4 regions of the Mesorhizobium sp. 2RAF21 genome follow, and region 2 is predicted to be linked to each of the others. Evidence: riboswitches for the same ligand, from Rfam matches in the RefSeq annotation. Region 2 holds a riboswitch; each other region holds the start of a gene.
What was found. A riboswitch is a leader RNA that binds a small molecule or an ion and turns the genes downstream of it on or off. The one in region 2 is predicted to bind cobalamin.
Positions count from the first base shown of each region.

Region 1 (4,987 bases), on a different contig from region 2:
TGCCGGTGGCTGGCGCCAGCGGCGCGTTGACGATGTTGCCGGCACCGGTCTCGTTCTTGGCGCCGGTGCCAGGGAAAAGCGGCATCTGATGCGTCGAACAGTAGAGCACCGAGGGATCGTCCCAGAAAATGTCCTGGGTGCCGTTGCCGTGGTGCACGTCCCAGTCGACGATGGCGACACGCTCGACGCCATGCTTTTCCTGCGCGTGACGCGCGGCAATCGCGGCAGTGTTGAACAGGCAGAAGCCCATGGCGGTGGTCTTTTCGGCATGGTGGCCGGGCGGCCGCGCCGCCACGAAGACATTGTCGGCATCGCCGGCGAAGACATCGTCCACCGCCGCATTGGCAGCGCCGATCGCGGTCAGCGCAGCCTGCCAGGTCTTCGGGCTGGCAGTGGTGTCGGTGTCGATCTGGGCAAGGCCGGTCGCGGGGATCGCCTTGCGCACGCGTTCGACGAAATCCCTCGGATGGCAATAGAGGATGGTCGCCTCGTCGCCCAATGGCGCCTCGCGCCGGTCGAGCGCGGCGAAAGCCTCGTCGTCGAGCACACGCTCGATGGCGCGCAGCCGGTCCGGCCGCTCCGGGTGGCCGGGCGGCGTGATGTGCTCCAGAAAGATCGGATGCGAATAAAGGCGGGTCGTCATCGCCCTATCTTATCAGCAATGGTCGTGATGGCCACGCGACAAGCGGCATGGCGCTGGGGAAAATGCCCGGCGCGTCATTTGGCGTCGGCTTCCCGGCTGTTCTTACGCCGGCAATGCGCTAAGATGACATCGCTGCCAGGTGCCCGCTGCGAGGCGGGAGAATCGGGAACACGGTGAAAATCCGTGGCGTGCCCAGCGCTGTATGGGGGACCGCTCGGCAAAGGCCACTGTTTTTCGGAACGGGAAGGCGCCGCAAGCGGGACGAACCCAAGCCAGAAGACCGGCCGGGCAGGAATGGTCATCCGCATGGACGGGCGGATGGTATGGTTCCGATCGCAAGGGAAACGCGATGCACGCCGTCCGCACTCCAGCCTCCCCCGACAATTCGTTCGAGGATTTCGAACGCGACGCCGTCTACCGCGCCATCTTCACGCGCCGCGACGTGCGCAGCCATTTCCGCCCAGACCCCATCGACGACGCCGTGCTGGCGCGGCTTCTGACGGCCGCGCATCACGCACCCTCGGTCGGCTTCATGCAGCCCTGGAACTTCGTCGTTGTCCGCGACATGGGCCGGCGCGAGGCGGTGCGCGACCTGTTCCTCGCGGCGCGCAACGAGGAACTGCCACACATCGCCGGGGAGCGGCAGGCGCTCTACCGCAAGCTCAAGCTGGAAGGCATCTGCGAAAGCGCGCTGAACCTCTGCATCACCTGCGACCGGCGCCGCAGCGAGGGCTCGCCGCTCGGCCGCTGGCACAATCCGCAGATGGATCTCTTCAGCACGGTCTGCGCCGTGCAGAATTTCTGGCTGGCGGCGCGGGCGGAAGGCATCGGCGTGGGCTGGGTCAGCATTCTCGATGCCGACGCGCTCAAGCGCCTGCTCGACATTCCCGAGCCGGTCGTGCCCATCGCCTATCTCTGCGTCGGCCATGTCCGCGAGTTCGCCGCGCGGCCGGACCTGGAGCACAGCGGCTGGGCCTCGCGGCTGCCGCTGGCCGACCTCATCATGAGCGAGACCTATGCCGGCGCCGGCGAGGAGGCGCTGAAGGCCGCCTGCGTTGCACCCGGCGCGGACCGGTAACCGTCAGGCAGCCTGATTGTCGCGCACGCGCAGCCCTTCCAGAAGCGCGCGAAAGGATTTGACCGCCTTCTTCGACGTCTCATGCGGATCGTCGGCGTTGGCGATCCACTGTGCGGCGTAAAGCGAGGCGCCGCTGACGATGCGCGCCATCGCCTCCGGGTCGATGTCGCCGACCACGCCCTCCTCCTTCAGCGCGGTGAGGTTGCCGGTTATCGAGGTGATACAGGCATTGGCATTGGGCCATTGCGACGGGTCGCCGAGGATTGCCGGACCGTCGCGCAGCACGATGCGCTGGATTTCCGGCTCCAGCGCCATTTCGATATAGCCGACATTCTCATCGACGAAGCGCTGCCAGCGGTCCGTCGCCCGGGCCGAGATGACGCACAGCCGCTCGTTCATCTCCGCGTCGAGCTCGGCGATGACGGCCTCCAGCAATCCCTTCTTGTCGCCGAAGTGATGATAGAGCGCGCCGCGGGTCAGCCCCGCCTCGGCGGTGAAGTCGTCCATCGAGGCGTTGGCGTAACCGACGGTGGCGAAGGCGCGCCGCGCCGCCGCGATCAGCTTGGCGCGCGTCTCGGCGATCATTTCGCTGCGAGGTTTGTGCGCGGTCCTCATCTGGTCGTTCCTTTTCACATACGTCGCGTATATTTTTTCACATACGCACCGCATATTAATTGACATACGCAACGTATGCAATTATCTCATTCGCATACGCCACGTATGTATGTGGCACCCCTTCGAAAATCCAGGAGTGCTCCGATGCACAATCCTTACAGCGAAATCTTCCGAACCCCGGGAACCAAGGGTTTTGCGGCCGCGGCCTTCATCGCCCGCCTGCCCATCGCCATGGCGCCCATCGGCATCGTCGCCATGCTGTCGCAGACGCGCGGCGAATATTGGCTGGCCGGCGGCGTTTCCGCCACCTTCGCCTTCACCAACGCCTTCCTGGCGCCGCAGATATCGCGGCTGGTCGACCGCATGGGCCAGACCGCCGTCGCGGTGCCGACGACGATCGTCTCGATCATCGCCTTCGCAGCACTTCTCGTCGCCACCAACCAGGACTGGCCGGCCTGGACGCTGTTCGTCTCGGCCTTCCTGGCCGCCGCCATGCCCAGCGTGCCGGCCATGGTGCGGGCGCGCTGGACCGAAATCTTCCGCGACCGGCCTGAGCTCAACACCGCCTTCGCCTTCGAATCGGCGGCGGATGAGCTCGTCTACATTGCCGGCGCCTCGCTGTCGGTCGGCCTCTCCGTCGCCCTGTTCCCGGAAGCCGGCATGCTGGCCAGCACATTGTTCCTCGCCTTCGGCATGACGGCCTTCATCCTGCAGCGCGCCAGCGAGCCGAAGGTTAGGCCGCTCGAACATGGCAGCGGCGGCTCGGCCATCGCGCTCTGGCCGGTGCGCATCGTCACCTTCGCCCTCATCTTCGTCGGCGCGATCTTCGCCACCGCCGAGGTGAGTTCGGTGGCCATCACCAAGGAACTCGGCCAACCGGGTGCTGCCAGCCTCGTCATCGGCGTCTATGCGCTGGGCTCCTTCGCCGTCGGCCTGATCGTCGGCGCGCTCAACCTGCAGGCGCCGAAGCAACGCCTGCTCGCCATTTCGCTCGCCATCATCAGCCTGACCACGTTGCCGCTGCTGGTCGCCAACACCGTGCCGCTGCTGGCAATCGCCATCTTCTTCAGCGGCGTGGCGATCTCGCCCACCTTCATCATGGCCTTCGGCATCATCGAACGCCGCGTGCCAGAAGCCATGCTCACCGAAGGCATCACCTGGGTGATGACGGGCATCGGCATCGGCATGGCGCTCGGTGCTTTCGTGGCCGGCTGGGTGGTCGACAATTACGGCGCGCAGAACGGGTTCTGGGTATCAGTGGTTGCAGGCATGATCGCCTTCGTGACAGTGCTCGCCGGCCAGAAGGCACTGGCCGGCGAAGACGAGGGCAATCTGGTATCGGCCGTGCCACAATCGGCGAAGTAAGACTGCCCCAAGCCAACGCCGGTCATTTACCGGCGAAGATGGCGGCAGTATCGAAGCCTGCTCGGTATTGACAGGCATAGCGGGCCGCCGATTGAGGCGGCTCGCATCGGTTTTGAGATATCGTCCCCTTGCAGGTCGCCAGCATGCGCAATCCCTATAGCGAAATATTCAAGGCGCCCGGCGCCAGGGCGTTTTCGGCGGCCGGCTTCATTGCCCGCGTGCCGCTTTCCATGGTCACGCTCGGCATCGTCACCATGCTTTCCGAAACCTATGGCGAGTACTGGCTGGCTGGCGCCGTCGCCGCCACCTTCGCCTTCGCCAATGCCGTGGTCTCTCCGCAGGTTTCGCGGCTCGTCGACCGCCACGGCCAACGCCGCGTCCTCATTCCGGCCACCGCCATCACCGTGGCGGCGCTGGCGACGCTGATGCTGCTGACGCATTTCAAGGCGCCATACTGGACCCTGTTCGCGGCGGCGATCGCCGCCGGTACCATGCCCAGCATCGGCGCCATGGTGCGCGCGCGCTGGAGCAACATCTACGGCGGCAACCCCAGGCTGCACACGGCCTTCGCCTTCGAATCGGTGGTCGACGAGACTATCTTCATGATCGGTCCGGTGCTGGCGATCGGCCTCAGCGTGACCGTCTTTCCCCAGGCCGGGCCGCTGGTGGCGACGCTGTTCCTAGCTTTCGGCACCGTGATCTTCACCATGCAGACGGCGACCGAGCCGCCCATCCACACGCGCGAAAAGCAGCGCGGGCGCTCCATCGTGCGCTTCGGCTTCATGCAGATCCTCATTCTCACCCTGCTTGCCATGGGCGCCATCTTCGGAACATCGGAGGTGACCGCGGTCGCCTTTGCCGAGATGCAGGGCAACAAGGCCGCCGCCAGCCTCGCTTTGTCGAGCTACGCGGCGGGCTCGCTGGTCGCGGGGCTGGCCTTTGGCGCGCTGAAGCTGAAGTTGCCGCTCGGCCGCCAGTTGCTGATTGCCATCGTTCTGGCGGCGCTGACCACGCTACCGTTGCTCATCGTCGGCAACATCACCGCGCTTGCGGTCGTCTTCTTCGTGGCTGGCGTCGCCGTCTCGCCCACCATCATCATCTCGATGGCGCTGGTGGAGAAGCTGGCGCCGTCGTCTCAGCTGACCGAAGGCATGACCTGGGCGATCACCGGCATCAACATCGGCATGGCGGTCGGCTCTTCGGCCTCCGGCTGGACGATCGACGCCTTCGGCGCGGCGAATGGCTTCTGGGTTTCAATCGTGGCCGGGCTGCTTGCCCTGGTCGTG
Region 1 covers NZ_JBFRGM010000007.1:84,823-89,809, forward strand. Annotated here, with positions in the region: gene AB4136_RS12980 (histone deacetylase family protein) at 1-643, opposite strand, end outside; cobalamin riboswitch at 764-946, shown strand; gene bluB (5,6-dimethylbenzimidazole synthase) at 993-1,721, shown strand; gene AB4136_RS12990 (TetR/AcrR family transcriptional regulator) at 1,725-2,336, opposite strand; gene AB4136_RS12995 (MFS transporter) at 2,481-3,701, shown strand; gene AB4136_RS13000 (MFS transporter) at 3,845-4,987, shown strand, end outside.
Region 1: it holds a riboswitch for cobalamin, as region 2 does, so the genes downstream of both, bluB (5,6-dimethylbenzimidazole synthase) here and AB4136_RS07960 (DUF1636 family protein) in region 2, are expected to answer to the same signal.

Region 2 (4,987 bases):
AGATCAAAGGCGGTCGGCGTCGGCATGGTGCGCGGATCTGCGGTGAACAGGTTGCGCCCGGTGGGCAGCACGTCGGTGCGGCCACGCGCCGGCGCGCCCGCCGGCCCTGCGGTGATGTGGCGGCCGTCGAGCGCGGCCAGCAGGGTGGCTTTTTCATTGATCGCGCTTTGCAGGCGCAGTGCGTTGGCCTCGCCATCCGGCGCGCGGCCATAGATATGCAAGCCGTCCTTGACCGCGAAATCCTTGACGTCGCACAGCCAGGCGTCGATGCGACGCAGCGCTTCATCTGGCGCGTCGGTCCTGGCGACGCCGGCTTCCGAGGCAAGGCCGGTCTTGGAGGCAGTCTCCACGATCAGCTTCGCCAGCCGGTCGCGACGGCGGCGGTCGAGCCCATCGGCCTGCGCATATTCGTCGACCAGCCGCTCCAGTTCCTGCTGGCTTTCGTCCAGGCCCGCGCCGGTCAACGGCGGCGGCAGATGGCCGAGGGTGACGGCGGCGATGCGGCGCTTGGCCTGTGCGGCCTCGCCCGGATTGGAGACGATGAAAGGATAGATGACCGGCAGCGCGCCAGTGACGATCTCGGGGAAGCAATTCTGCCCAAGCGCCACCGTCTTGCCGGGCAGCCATTCCAGCGTTCCATGGGCGCCGACATGGACGATCGCCTGCACGCCGAGCGATTGCTGCAGCCACAGGCCGAAAGCGACCAGTTCGTGGCGCGGCGGCAGCGTCGGGTCATGATAGTCGGCGCGCCGGTCCGCCGAGCGGCCACGATCCGGCGCCAGCGCCACGGTGACGTTGCCGAAGGTGGCCGCACGGAAGGGGAAGCGGGACGATGCCGCCGGCTCGCCCCAGGCTTCGACCACTATCCGGCGTGCCTCGTCCGGCAGATGTTCGGACAGTATTGCGTAGTCTTCCAGCGAAAGCCCTTCGCAGTTCCGTTCGAGAAGATCGAGCAGCACGCGCGGCGATTGCGGAATCTTCTCAACCGCGTAACCGGCCTCCTTAAGGTCGTGCAGCATGGCAAGCACGGAGGAAGGCACATCCAGACCGACGGCATAGCCGGTGCGCCCCGGTGCGCTCGGATAGTCCGGGATCAGGATGGCAAGGCGGCGTTCGCTCGCCGGTGTCTTTTGCAGCCGGATATGGGCGGCGATGCGGTTGGCGACGCTTTCGACACGATCGGGTTCCGGCCGGTTGGCGAAGGCGCGGAAGGCAAGAGCGGCATTCGCCTCGACCTCGGCCTTGAAGGAGACGGCGCCGGCGAGGATGCGGCCATCCAGCTCCGGCAGCACGACATGCATGGCAAGGTCGGCGGGCGCTAGCCCGCGCTGATTGGTTTCCCAGGCGTCACGGCGCGTGGTGGCGACGATGATCTGGAACACCGGCACGCCGGCACGGTCGAACAGCGTCTCGGTGCCGGGTTCCGCGCCGGAAGCAAAGGCGGTGGCGGTGACGATCGCCGCCGGCTTTAGCTCGCCGAACGCGGTCTCGACAAAATCGAGCGAGGTCTTGTCCTTCAAGCTGGAAACGAAGATCGGCACCGCGGCGATGCCGCGTGCCTGCAACGCTTCAGCCAAAGCATCGATAGGCGCGGCGTCGGCCGCCAGCAGCATCGAGCGGTAGAACAGGATCGGGACAACGGGGTTGTTTCCTTCTCCCCGTTCACGGGGAGAAGGTGCCCCGAAGGGGCGGATGAGGGGCGGCTCCTGCCCGTCCTTCAGACCCCCCTGCTGGGATATTCTCCCCGTGAACGGGAAGAAGGAAGCCAATCCATCCGCCACACCAATGCCCGGTTGATAAAAACCAGCCTTCGGCACTTCGACCGGCTGGGTTGCGACGACGTTCCGGCCGCAAAGCCCGGCCAGGCGTCGCACGAGCGCCGTCATGTTGGCTGCGCCGCCCTGGCGGAAATAGGAAAGCAGCGCCGCCAGCTCATCCGCGGGCAAGGTGGAGGCCTCGGTGAGCCGCAGGTCTTCATCGTGCGATTCGCCGGGCAGCAGCGCCAGCTTGATGCCCTTGGCACCCGCCACCGCGGCGAGCTGGTCGCAGCCGTAGCGCCACCAGTCGTGACCGCCGAGGATGCGCACCAGGATCACCTTGGCGTGTTGGGCCACGCTGTCGATCCACAGATCGACCGACATCGGGTGGCGCAGATCCCGCAACGCCGCCAGCCGCATCGAAGGCAGGTTGCCGGCATCCGCCTGCCAGGCCGATGCCAGTCCGGCCAGATCGCTGTCGGTGAACGACAGCGCCACCATCTCCGCCGGCTGCTGGCGCAGGTCGACTGGCTCGGCGATGTCGTCGAGCGAGGCGGAGGTGGTGGTCAGGATGTGCAAGTCTTACCCCACCAGAATACGTTCGATGGCCGGGCGGTCGAGGCCCTTCAGACCGATCACCACCAGCCGCGAGCGGCGGTCGTCGCTAGCGGTCCATGCGCGGTCGTAATAGTGGTTCACGCGCGGGCCGACCGCCTGCAGCAGGAGCCGCATCGGCTTGGCGTCGACTTCGACGAAGCCCTTCACACGCAGCACGTTTTCCTTCTCTGCGGCGTCGGCGACGCGGCGGGCCAGTTCGTCCGGATTGGCGATCGAGGGTATCTCGACGACGAAGCTATCGAAGTCGTCATGCTCGTGGTCGCCCATGCCGTCGTGATGGCTCTTGCGGTTCTCGATGTCGTCCTCGACCGCCAGGCCGAGACCGAGCAGCACGGAAGGATCGACCTTGCCCTGGGCGGTCGGCACCACCTTGACGGCGCGTGCGACGTGCTCGTCCAGCACGGCATTGGCTTTTGCCGTGCCAGCGGCGTCCATCAGGTCGCTCTTGGAAAGGATGATCAGGTCCGCGCAGGCGACCTGATCCTCGAACACCTCTTCGACCGGATCGTCATGGTCGAGCGAATCGTCCGCCACGCGCTGGGCGGCGAGCGCGTCCATGTCGGCGGCGACACGGCCTTCGGCCAGTGCCGGGCCGTCGACCACGGCGATAACGCCGTCGACGGTGACGCGGTTCTTCACGGTCGGCCACTGGAAGGCCTGCACGAGCGGCTTCGGCAGAGCGAGACCCGAGGTCTCGATCAGGATATGGTCGACCTTCGGCGTGCGCGACAGGATCTGGTCGAGCGCCGGCACGAAATCGTCGGCTACGGTGCAGCAGATGCAGCCATTGGCGAGCTCGACGATGTTTTCCTCCGGGCAGGTGTCGATGCCGCAGCCCTTGAGGATTTCGCCGTCAACGCCGACGTCGCCGAACTCGTTGACGATCAGCGCCAGCCGCTTGCCCTTGGCGTTTTCGAGGATATGGCGGATCAGCGTCGTCTTGCCGGCGCCGAGGAAGCCGGTGACGACGGTGCAGGGCACGCGGGAAACGGAAGCGGTCATGTCTAGTCCTTCAGCATGGTAAGGGGAGGGATGCGCGCGATCAGGCCGCGCTTCAGCGAATCAGGGCGGCCGCGCCATGGGATGAGGCCGTCCTCGGAGGTGACGAAAAGTTCTGCGCCGGCGACGAGGTCGGGGCCGCTTTCGGCGGTCAGGTCGCCGAAGACATAGCTCCAGCAGCCGTCGCGCAACAAGGCGGCGGAGAGCCGGCGCTTGCAGTTGCCGAGACATTCGACGGTGCGGACTTCGATGTTCCGGTTATCCTCGGCGGCGGTGCGGGTAGCCTCGGCCAGCAGCGCGCCGGCACGTGGACGCGCGTCCGAGCCGGTCTCGTCGCGGCACGAGGAACAGACGATGATGGTGACGGGCGCGGTGTCGGCGTCTGCCGCAACACCCGCCGTCTCAGCCGAAAAACTGCCGTTGCGATCCAAATCGGACTCCTTGCCCGGGACACCCGCCAGGCGTTGGGGTTTTGGTCGGACGGCAGGTCTCCTGGCTCGCGGGTCGTCGCCTCGGTGCCGCCTTCCCGGGAAATCCCAGTGGCTATCGGCCTTGGCTCGTCGCTCACAGTTGCGGGGACAGCCGCGGAGTTGAGGTTTTTGAACCTCGCACCGCATTCCCTCTTCGCTCCTCCCGGTGAAGAGAGGAGACCGTCTTTGCCGGATTTAGGCTTGGGCGGGCCGTGCTGTCAACGCATGGTTACGGCGGATGACGTCGCATGCGTGGCCATGCCAGTCCGGCGCCGATCTGGCGATCAAACCACGACGCATTCGCGATTGCGCCGTTCGATGTGTAGATTGGCGGCCAGGAAGTCGATGAAAAGCCGCGTTTTGGCGAGCGGCAGGCGAGCGGCCGGCCAGATGACATGAACCGGGACCGCCGGTTGTTCAAACGCTTCGAGGATCACCTCGATTGCGCCGCTGTCGACGAGATCCTGCACTTGCCAAAGCGGTACGCGGCCGATGCCAAGACCGACAGCGACGGCGGAATGGCTCGCCGCGGCGTTGTCGAGATGCAGCCGTCCGCTCACCTTGACGGTCATCGGTCTGCCGCCATCCTGAAATTGCCATGCACCAGCGTCACGGTCGGTGTTGCGGAAAACGCATTGATGTTCCGCCAATTCACGCGGATGCCGTGGCCTGCCATATTTGTCGAAATAGGACGGAGCGCCGAAGACCACACGGCGCATGACACCGAGCCGGAGCGCCTTCAAGTCCGAATCCGGCAGCTCGCCAATGCGGATGGCAAGGTCGAGCCCTTCCTGGGCAAGATCGACGAAGCGGTTCGAGAGGCTGAGTTCGACCTCCACCTTGGGGTGCATTTCCATGAAGCGCGCGACGATGGGGATGAGATAGCTTGGCCCGAACAATTCCGGCCCGCCGATCTTGAGCAGCCCGGAAGGTTCGGCGCTGCGATTGCCTGCCTCGGCCCTGGCCTCGGCAATCTCCGAAAGTGCCGGTTTCACGCGGCGGTAGAAATCATATCCGGCTTCCGTGGGCTGCGCCTTGTGCGTGGTGCGGCGCACGAGCTCAACGCCAACGCTTTTTTCAAGAGCTGCCAGCGAACGGCTGACCGCCTGCAACGAGCGGCCGAGATGCCGGGCAGCGGCTGAA
Region 2 covers NZ_JBFRGM010000004.1:108,213-113,199, forward strand. Annotated here, with positions in the region: gene cobN (cobaltochelatase subunit CobN) at 1-2,336, opposite strand, end outside; gene cobW (cobalamin biosynthesis protein CobW) at 2,340-3,377, opposite strand; gene AB4136_RS07960 (DUF1636 family protein) at 3,380-3,805, opposite strand; cobalamin riboswitch at 3,840-4,044, opposite strand; gene AB4136_RS07965 (LysR family transcriptional regulator) at 4,129-4,987, opposite strand, start outside.

Region 3 (4,987 bases), on a different contig from region 2:
GGCGAGCTCCGCGGTGCCACAGGATTGGCAAACCATCTTCCCGCCGAGCGGATTGCTCTTCTTATCGATGCGACTCACCCTTTCGGGTCGTGGATTTCGGCCAATGCCGTGGCGGTCGCGCGAAGCACGGGCGCGCCGTTGATCGCCCTCGACTGGCCATCCTTGGCACGAGATGCAAAGCGACCGCTGGATCAATGTGACCACGCTTGCGGAGGCCGTCGAAAAGCTTGGGCAAGCAGGTCGAAGTGCCTTTCTGGCAGTCGGCCAGCAGGAGGTGAGAGAGTTCGTTTCGGCTCCGCAACACTTCCATCTCGTTCGCAGCGTAGTTGCGGTCGATAGGACCGTCGAACTGCCTAATGCCGAATATATCCTTGCGCGCAGTCCCTTCAGCGGCAGAGACCCGACCCGGGTGCTCGGCCTCCCGGTGGTCATGGTCACTCGACCCGAGGCTGCGGGCGGAGCGCGCGTCTTCAGCGTCGACGAGGTGTTGCGCGCCATGGATCATCTGCTCAGCATTCCCGCTGAACGCGGCGAATAGACCAGGGGCGGCAGACCGTCGCGTTCGATGATTCGCGTTTCGGCCGAACCTATGATGACACAGGTCGCCATGTCGGCCAGTGTTGCATCCGCTTCGCCAACCGGCATCACGGCAATGCGCTCGTCAGGCCGTCCCACCGCGCGCCCGAAGACTACCGGCGTTGTCGCAGGGAGGATTTCGCGCAGGATCTCGAACGCGTTTCCCAACTGCCAAGGGCGACCGCGGCTGATCGGGTTGTAGAGCGCGATGACGAAACCGGCAGTGGCCACGGCGCGCAACCGCGCTTCGATCACGTCCCAGGGTTTAAGATTGTCAGAAAGCGACATGGCGCAGAAATCATGGCCGAGCGGCGCGCCGATACGGGCGGCGACCGCGAGCATGGCGGTAACACCGGGCACGACGGAGACATCGATGCCGCGCCAGGCTTGCGGGCCGTGCTCGATCGCCTCGCAGACGGCGGCCGCCATGGCGAATACGCCTGCATCCCCTCCGGACACGACCGCAACGTGGCGACCGGACGCGGCCATTTCGAGCGCAGCGGAGGCGCGGGAGATTTCCTCGCGATTGTCTGAGGCATAGCGCGTCTGATGCGCACCGAGCTCGACGCGTTCGACATAGGGGCCGTAGCCGAACAGATCGGTTGCCTCGCCAACGGCCCCGCGTGCCTCGGGCGTAATCTGGTCCGGATTGCCTGGACCGAGGCCGACGACGACGAGCCTCCCGCTCATAGCTTTGCCGTCCAGCCAGGAACGAGCACCAGCGAGAAATAGGGCGCCTTATCGTCCGGCTTGTCCGCGAGCCGGACATTGGTCTTGTTCTCCATCGTGCCACGCTCGACATAAATCGCCCGGTCGAGCTTGCCTGCGGCCTGCAGGGCGCGGCGGATTTTCCCCAGATTGCGGCCGATCTTCATGATCACGGCAGCGTCGATGTGCCGCAGGCGCCGCGCGAGATCGGTTTCTGACAGGGTGCCCGGCAGGACGGTCAGGATGTCGTCGCCCTGCACGATCGGGACGCCGGCCTCCGACCAGCATCCCGACATGGCCGTGATGCCGGGAACGACTTCCGTCGGGTAGAGATGCGCCAGGCGAACATGAAGATGCATGTAGGAGCCGTAGAAGAGCGGATCGCCTTCGCTCAACACGGCGACGTTGCGGCCTGCGCTGAGATGGTCCGCGACCTCCTGCGCGGAGCGCTCGTAAAAATCGGTGATGGCCGAGCGGTAGTCGTCATGCGCCTTGTCGATCTCGGTGGTCACCGGATAGAGCAGTGGCAGTTCGATGACGCCGGGCTTGAGATGCGCCACCACGATGCGACGTGAATTGCTGTCGTTGCCGCGTTTTGCGAAATGCGCCACAACGTCGGCTTCAGCTAGTGCACGTATTGCCTTGAGCGTGAGCAGCTCGGGATCGCCCGGCCCGGTGCCGACGCCGGTCAGCTGCCCGCTCACAGCCCAGCCCTCGCCAGCGCATTGACCGTTGCCGCCGTCATTGCGCTGCCGCCCATTCGCCCACGAACAATAGCGAAAGGCATGCCGGAGCCGCCGTCCGCCAGGGCGTCCTTGGATTCGGCAGCACCAACGAAGCCGACTGGCATGCCTATGATGGCTGCCGGCCTCGGCGCACCGCCCGCGATCATGTCGAGCAGATAGAATAGCGCCGTTGGCGCATTGCCGATGGCGACGACCGAGCCTTCGAGGCGATCACGCCAGAGTTCCAGCGCGGTGGCGGATCGCGTATTGTGGAGCGTCCTGGCGAGGTCAGGCGTGCGCGAATCTCGCAGTGTACAGATGACCTCATTGGCGGCCGGCAGGCGCGCCCGCGTCACGCCGTGGGCGACCATTTCGGCATCACAGAAGATTGGCGCGCCGGATTTCAATGCGGACCGCGCTGTTTCCACGAATGTCGGCGAGAATTCGAAATGGCGTGCTGCATCGACCACGCCACAGGCATGGATCATGCGCACCGCGACATCTGCCTCGGCGTCCGAGAAGCGCGACAGGTCGGCTTCCGCGCGAATGATCGCGAAGGATTTATTGTAGATGGCGTCGCCATCGCGGATGTAATCGGAACCGGGGGCGCTCATCCTGCCGGTCGCTCGAAATTTCTGCTTTGTTGGGCGATGTATCGGGGCGGGAGCCGATCAGAACGCATTGCGTCGGTCATAAGCTGCGTCTCGGACGCGGAGCGTCGGGATGACGGCATGAATTGCACACGACAACGTTCATGTCGCTCGCCAGACGGCGGACGCGTCCATGGCGTCGGAAGACCGATCTTCAAAGTCCTGCTCCTTGCCCAGGGCACCCGCTGGGCGGTCGGAATAAATTGCCGACGGCAGGTCTCCTGGCTCCCGGATCATCGTCTCGCGCTGCCTTCCCGGACACCTCCAGTGGCGAATTGCGCGAAACTCTCCGGCTACAGTTGCGGGGACAGCTGCGGATGAACCTAAAGGCAGGCTTGCCGCATTCCCTCTTAGCCTTCCGCTTTAGGGCGGATGGACCGTCGACAGGCATTTAGTGCACGGCGCTCCTCGATGTCAACTGTACATCAACGCAGCGAAGATTATGTTTGCCGCATCCATGATTTCATCTATTGTGGTGGCGTTGGCGGTTCCATGTTAGGGACGCGATAGGGAATGTGGTGAGGATCGCGAGATCCAATTCCGCGGCTGCCCCCGCAACTGTAAGCGGCGAGCTTTCTCCGACATGCCACTGGGGCGAAGGTCCCGGGAAGGTGGAGCAGAGCCTTGACCCGCGAGCCAGGATACCTGCCGTTGACGCAACTGCAATCGAGTCCTCGGGTGGAGGGCGAAAGGATTAAACATGGCAACTTCAACTCTCGGTGCTTCCGTCTCAGTACAGGCGCGTCATCTTCAGTTCGCCTCGGCGGGTCTGCTCGGCCTCTTCCTCATCGGTTTCGTCGGCTTCTCTCACGTGGAAGCCGTTCACAATGCCGGACATGACTATCGCCATTCGATGGCGTTTCCCTGCCACTGACGAGGACCTGACATCATGAATCTGTTTCGCAGCGTCGTGTTCATCGCGGCGATCGCGGGGCTCGTGGCCGGCGTCGTTCTCGACTGCATGCAGGCCTTTGCCACCGTGCCGCTCATCCTGAAGGCGGAGGTCTACGAGCAGGCCGGTGGCGGCCATGAGCATGCCGCGGCAGCGCCAGCGGCCAACGCTACGGACACCAATGCCATGAGCAGCGTCGCACCGGCGCCGACCGAAGCGGTCGCTCCGGCTGAGGACGAAGGCTGGGCGCCGGCCGACGGCTTCGAGCGCTTCGCCTTCAGCGTGCTGGCCAACATCGTCACCGGCATCGGCTTCGCGCTGGTGCTGGTCGCGGTTTCCGAATTCGCAGGCGGCATCGGCAATTGGCGCCAGGGCGTGTTCTGGGGGCTGGCCGGTTTTGCCGTGTTCACGCTGGCGCCTGGTCTCGGCCTGCCGCCGGAACTGCCGGCGATGCCGGCGGCCGATCTCACCCAGCGCCAGATCTGGTGGTGGGCAACGGTGGCGGCAACCGCGGCCGGTCTTGGGCTGATCGCCTTCCGCAAATCGCTGCCGCTGGCGATTCTTGCCGTGGCCTTGATCGTGGCGCCGCATATTGTCGGCGCGCCGCAGCCCGACAGCTTCGAGACGCCGATCCCCGAAGATCTGCATCACCAGTTCGTGGTGGCGGTGACGGTGACCAATCTGGTGTTCTGGCTGGTGATTGGCGCCATCGTCGGCGTGGTGCGCGGACGCTTCACCGGCACGGCGACCAGCCTGCGCGACAGCTTTGCCTGATCGCAAAGGATTGACCTTCATCATCGGCGGTGCGCGCTCCGGAAAGAGCGCGCATGCCGAAAAACTGGTGACGGCCTATCCGTCTCCGTGGACCTATATCGCCACCGCTGAAGGCTATGACCAGGAGATGCGCGAGCGCATCGCGCTGCACCGCTCGCGGCGTGGCGAAGGCTGGGGGACCGTCGATGCGCCGCTCGACCTTGCCGGCGCGCTCGAGGCTCTGGCCGATGGACAGCCGGTGCTGGTCGACTGCCTGACGCTGTGGCTGACCAACCACATGCTGGCTGAACATGATCTTGACGCCGAATGCCGGCGGCTAGCCGATGTTCTGTCGCGGCCGCGCGGGCCGTGGTTCGTGGTGTCCAACGAGGTCGGCCAGGGTATCGTCCCGGACAATGCGCTCGCCCAGCGGTTCCGTGATGCCGCCGGCCGGCTCAACCAGCAGGTTGCGGCAATTGCCGACACGGTGTTGCTGATGGTGGCGGGGCTGTCGCTTAAGGTGAAGTGAGATGAGCGATATCGATCCCAAGGATGAGGAACGCCACCGCGCCAAGATGACGAAGCTCAAGTCTATCCAGGATGTGGAGGTAAGCGGGAAGAGGACCGTCGAGATGGAGGCGCGGATCGTCGCTGCAGGGGTCAAAGCCCAGCGGGGCATCGAG
Region 3 covers NZ_JBFRGM010000009.1:253,132-258,118, reverse strand. Annotated here, with positions in the region: gene AB4136_RS16905 (hypothetical protein) at 1-36, opposite strand, end outside; partial or broken gene AB4136_RS16900 (precorrin-6A/cobalt-precorrin-6A reductase) at 1-150, shown strand, start outside; gene AB4136_RS16895 (hypothetical protein) at 197-538, shown strand; gene AB4136_RS16890 (precorrin-3B C(17)-methyltransferase) at 502-1,266, opposite strand; gene AB4136_RS16885 (precorrin-2 C(20)-methyltransferase) at 1,263-1,988, opposite strand; gene AB4136_RS16880 (precorrin-8X methylmutase) at 1,985-2,623, opposite strand; cobalamin riboswitch at 2,854-3,056, opposite strand; cobalamin riboswitch at 3,128-3,326, shown strand; gene AB4136_RS16875 (CbtB domain-containing protein) at 3,360-3,533, shown strand; gene AB4136_RS16870 (CbtA family protein) at 3,549-4,325, shown strand; gene cobU (bifunctional adenosylcobinamide kinase/adenosylcobinamide-phosphate guanylyltransferase) at 4,318-4,833, shown strand; gene AB4136_RS16860 (hypothetical protein) at 4,835-4,987, shown strand, end outside.
Region 3: it holds a riboswitch for cobalamin, as region 2 does, so the genes downstream of both, AB4136_RS16880 (precorrin-8X methylmutase) here and AB4136_RS07960 (DUF1636 family protein) in region 2, are expected to answer to the same signal.

Region 4 (4,987 bases), on a different contig from region 2:
AGATCGTGTATCTGGCCGGCACGGAAATGCTGCCGGTTTCCGCCGCCAGCGTTCTGTAGGCGGGGTGGACAAAGGTCTGCTGGGCAAGGGCCGGCGCGGCGTAGCGCGCCTCGCTGTCGACCAGCATGTCCGGCCTGGCCATGACCAGCAACTCCAGCGGCAATTGCTGGGTTCCGGACATGCCAAGCCTGGTGGCGAGATTGGTCAGGCCCGACGCGGTTACCACCGCGTCGACCAGGGTGCCGGCGCCGGAGGTGTAGGCATTGGCGTAATAGGTAGCGACGGTGATGTCGGGATGCGCCTTGGCCCTGGCCTCGGCCAGCTTGCGGTCGAGCTCGGCCACCAGCGCCTCGGCGCGGTTGCGGCGGCCGAGCATGTCGCCCATCCGCCTGAGGCCCGCCTTGACGTCGTCGAAGGAGGTTTCGGGCGCGAATTCCTCAACGCGGATACCGAGCCTCCTGAGCAGGCCGACCGTCGCTCGCGTCGTATAGCTGCCGGCAAGAACGAGGTCCGGCTGCATCAGGAACACTTCCTCGGCCAATCCGTGATTGATCGCGAAGCGCTGTGCTTCGTCCACCAGCACCGAGGTGTTGGGATCGGCGGCAAGATAGGAAACGGAATGAAGCTGGCCGTCGGCGGCCAACAGCATTGCCATCTGGTCGGTGCAGACATTCGTCGAGACGACGCGTCGCGGCGCCTCGCCGGCGCGCGCCGCGCCGGCAAACGCGACGAGGGCAAGGCCCGCTGTCAGTGCAAAGGCGGCGGCACGGTCGATCCAGCCGGTGTGGCTTGTGCTGTCTGGTGCCATCGCCTTGTCCTCGTTCACCGTCAGAATGTCCGGGTGAAGCTCAGATTGAAAGTCCGGCCGGGCGCGCGATAATCCGTCACCGTCGAATATTCGGCGTCGAACAGGTTCTCGACCGCGAACTTCACCTGCGAACGGGCGTCGAGCGCATAGAGCGCGGTGAAGTCCATCGTCACATAGTCCGGCAGTTTCACCGTGTTGGCCGCGTTGGCATAGCGCGCCGCGCCGTAGAGCAGACGGGCGGTCAGATCGAGCTGTTCGGTCGGGCTATAGGTGATCTCGGCCGTCGCCTTGAACCGGTCGCGATAGGGGATGTATTTGCCGTTGTCTTGGTTGAGCGGTTCGCGCACATCGACAGTCACCTTTCCGGCCCATTCAGTGTTGAAGCGGTGGTCGAGCGCCGCCTCGAAACCGGTGATGCGGGCCTTGGCCACGTTGAAGGGCCGATAAGTCGGCGGATTGGACGCGATCGCGTCGGCCAGCCAGGTCTGGTAGAAGGCGAGGTCGAGACTGGTGTCGGCGCCCGCCCGCCAGTTTAGCCCGACTTCGTAGGATTTGGATTTTTCCGGCTTGAGGTCCGGGTTGGAATAGCCCGGATAATAAAGCTCGTTGAAGCTCGGTGCCCTGAAGCCGGTGGCATAGGATGAGCGCAACGTGACGTCGGGCAGGATTTCATAGCTCGCGCCGACATTGTAGGTGGTGGCGCCGCCAAATTGGCCGTTGTGGTCATAGCGGATGCCGCTGTCGATCGTCAGCGCGTCGTATGATAGCGAGTATTGGCTGAACACCGCCGCCAGCGTACGCGCGGTCACGTCGAATTTGACGGTGGAATCCACCTGTTCGCGATAGGCCTCTACGCCGCTGGTCAGCACATGCGACATGGCGCCGGTGTCGAAACCCTTCTGGGTCGAGGCGAAGATGCCGTAGCGGCTGGAGTTGAAGCGGCTGTCGCCGGCGACGCCGTCGCGGAAATTGCGGGAGCGGTCGACGGAGCTCGACAGTTCGACGGTCGAGGACCAGTCCGCGCCATGCTTGATCTCGGTACCAAGTTTGCCGACGAAGCTTGTCGTGTCGACCTCGTTGGCGCCGGGATAGGAGGCGTCGTACTGGCCGCGACTGCGGGCAACCAGCGCATCGCCATAGATTCGGCCCCAGTCGAACTGCTTCGACAGCGAGGCGTTTACCGACCCCAACAGGAAGCCGTCATCGTCCGGCTCGTGGCCCCAGGCAGTCGGCATGGTGAAATCATAGCCGCGCGTGCCGATCACGCTGCCACCGAATGAATAGTCGACGCCGCTCGCGTTGTGACCGCGTACGTTGCCGGACAGGGTTCCGCCCCAGGGATGGCTGACGCCGGTGGTGATGGAGGCGCAACTGTCGCGGCCGTCGGCGCAGGGGCCGCCCTGCTTGGTGATGATGTTGACGACACCGCCCATGGCGTCGGAGCCGTATTGCGCCGAATGCGCGCCCTTGGCGATTTCGATGCGTTCGATCGAGTCGAGCGGAATGTTGCCGAGCGAGGCGGTGCCGGTGGTGACGGAACTGGCGCGGACGCCATTGACCAGCACCAGCGTCTGGCTGGCCGACATGCCACGCAGATAAAGATTGGCGCCGGCACCCTGACCTCCATAGGTGATGATGGAAACGCCTGTATAGGCTTTCAGCAGCGAGGGCAGATCGGGCGCGGCCGAGCGTTCGATGCTCTTGGCGTCGATCACCGTCACCGAGGAGGTCGAGCGCTCCAGCGTGGTTTCGCGTCTCAGCGGTGTGGTGACCACGATGCGGTCGAGCATCGTGACGTCGCCGCGGTCATTATTGTCCTGCGCGCCGGCATGGTTCGTCGAAGCCAGCGCCGCGGCACCAACCAGGAAAACAGTCTTTGTCACTTCCGCCCCCAAAAGGATCGACGGCGCAACGGCGCCGCAAGGTTCATCGCGAACCGCAGACGGATGTGGCGATGCGAGGATTTGCGACGGGTCGCATTTCACCTCTCGGCCGTTCCGGCACGCGGCAACACTTTGTCGTGTCACCGCCACGGAAGACCGCGCCTGATCACACCCCGTGATCAAGCATGGGTGACCGGAACAGGCAGGTCTCCTGACTTCCGTGTCATCGCTCTCTTCCGCCTTCCCGGTCGCGTCAGCGCCAGTGGCATCGTGGAAGAAGGCTCAACGGTTACAGTTGCGGGGGCAGTCGCGGCTTCGTCCGATTGCTCGGCCTCACCGTGTTCCCTTTTCATCCGCCTCGCGGCGGAACCAATTCCGATTCGGAAGCTAGCCATGGCTGCCCGACGCGTCAACCGGGCCGGCGAACGAATGCCGCGATGGCAGCGATGCCGCGACCTCAGCCGTAGTGGAGGCGCGGTTTCGGACCCTGGCCGACGAATTGCACGCCGACGCGGTCGTTGCGGCGCCAGCGCAGCACCGCTTCATAGGCGATGCCATCCACAGGCACGTAGAGGCTGAAGCGTTCGGGCACGACGACGTCGGCGGCCACCTTCAGTTCGGCACCGTTGGCATGCTGGTTGCGGATGACGCAGGGGATTTCCGATGTGTGGATACTGGTGATGATTGTGGCGCCCTTGAGCACGCGTTGCCGGTGCTCGCGCTCGCGATGTTCCGTTTCCTGTTCGGACATGACCGTCTCATCACCCGGCGCCATCGGGCTGCGGCGCGTCTCAATTAGAACCCGTGCAGGTAACCATGAACACCGACAATAGACAATTGCCGCGGTGTCGCGGCCAACAGCAATCTCCGATCGGGGTATCGAATTGATGAATCGGGACCGTGTCGTTTTCAGGACTTTCGCACCGGTCTGTGCGGCAGGCGGCGGGTGGCGTAGCGACAACATCGACCCGTAACATTGTTGCAATGTGACGACGCGAAGCAGGGCGACGGCATCTGGTGCCGCAATGATTTCGAGATGAGGCCTGCAATGCGCTTGTTATCTGTGGTGTGTATCGCTGTTGTTCTGTCCGGCTGTCAGAACACACGCGATCGGGAACGCTGTCTGTCCTACGGGTTTATCGACGGAACCCCAAGCTTCTCAAGATGTCTGCAGCAATTTGACCTGGACAGGGATCGCCGGGGCGACCGCCCGTTCGACGACGAGCGCTACGAATACTGACGGCATGGACCGCGACGTGATCTCCGGCTAAAGCACACCCCTCTCAAGCAACAGTGACCAATGCACGTATTGATCGTTGAGGATGATCGCGAGCTCGCATCCTCGTTGAAGCACATCATGGAAAGCGCGATCGGGGTGACCGACGCTTTTGCGACAATCGCGGAAGCCGAGGCGGCCTTGATCGCCCATCCGTTCGATCTGGTGATCATCGACCGCCGGCTTCCCGATGGCGACGGCCTTTCGCTGCTTCCGGTGCTGCGCCGGCTGCGGCCGCGGCCCGCCACCTTGGTCCTGACCGCGCTGGACGACCCTTTCGACATCGCATCGGCCCTGGACAAAGGGGCGGACGAATATGTCGGCAAACCCTTCGAGCCGACCGAGCTCGTCGCCCGCGCCCGCGCGGTCCTGCGCCGCTACAGCCTGGACGCGCTGGGCACCACGCAGATCGGCAATCTGGTGTTCGATCTCAACCACAGGTCGGCGAATGTGGGGCAGAAGGTGCTGGAGATTCCGCGCCGCGAACTGGCCATACTGGAAACCCTGGTGCGGCGCGCCGGGCGCGTCGTCCAGCGCGAGACGCTGGAAGCGTCCGTCTACAACATCAATGAGGACATCGAATCCAACGCCCTGGACTCGCATGTGAGCCGCCTGCGGCGGCGTCTGCGTGAAGCCGATTGCGACGCCGTGATCAAAAGCGTGCGCGGCATCGGCTACATGCTGGTGTCGGAATGACGCGGTTGCGCCGATCCATCGCCTTTCCGGTTGCCACCCTTTTGGTCGCCGGCATGCCGATCGTCATGATTTTGAGCACCGTGCTGACGCTCGCTGTTCTCGTCAGCACCAGCCTCGAGGAGCGGCTGCGCATCAACACGACTGAGCTTTCCAAGGTTCTGTCCGCGGCCATCACCTATGACGCGAGCGGACATCTCGTGCTCGACGGCAAGCGGCTTGCCACGAACATCGTCGACTTCGCCGAGGCGCAACCCACCTTCTGGTATGTCATCGGAGACGGGGTCCAGACCATAACACGCGGCACCCAACCGTCCTCGGCCCGGC
Region 4 covers NZ_JBFRGM010000006.1:319,082-324,068, forward strand. Annotated here, with positions in the region: gene AB4136_RS12525 (ABC transporter substrate-binding protein) at 1-808, opposite strand, end outside; gene AB4136_RS12530 (TonB-dependent receptor domain-containing protein) at 829-2,691, opposite strand; cobalamin riboswitch at 2,876-3,080, opposite strand; gene AB4136_RS12535 (PilZ domain-containing protein) at 3,149-3,442, opposite strand; gene AB4136_RS12540 (response regulator transcription factor) at 3,992-4,663, shown strand; gene AB4136_RS12545 (sensor histidine kinase) at 4,660-4,987, shown strand, end outside.
Region 4: it holds a riboswitch for cobalamin, as region 2 does, so the genes downstream of both, AB4136_RS12530 (TonB-dependent receptor domain-containing protein) here and AB4136_RS07960 (DUF1636 family protein) in region 2, are expected to answer to the same signal.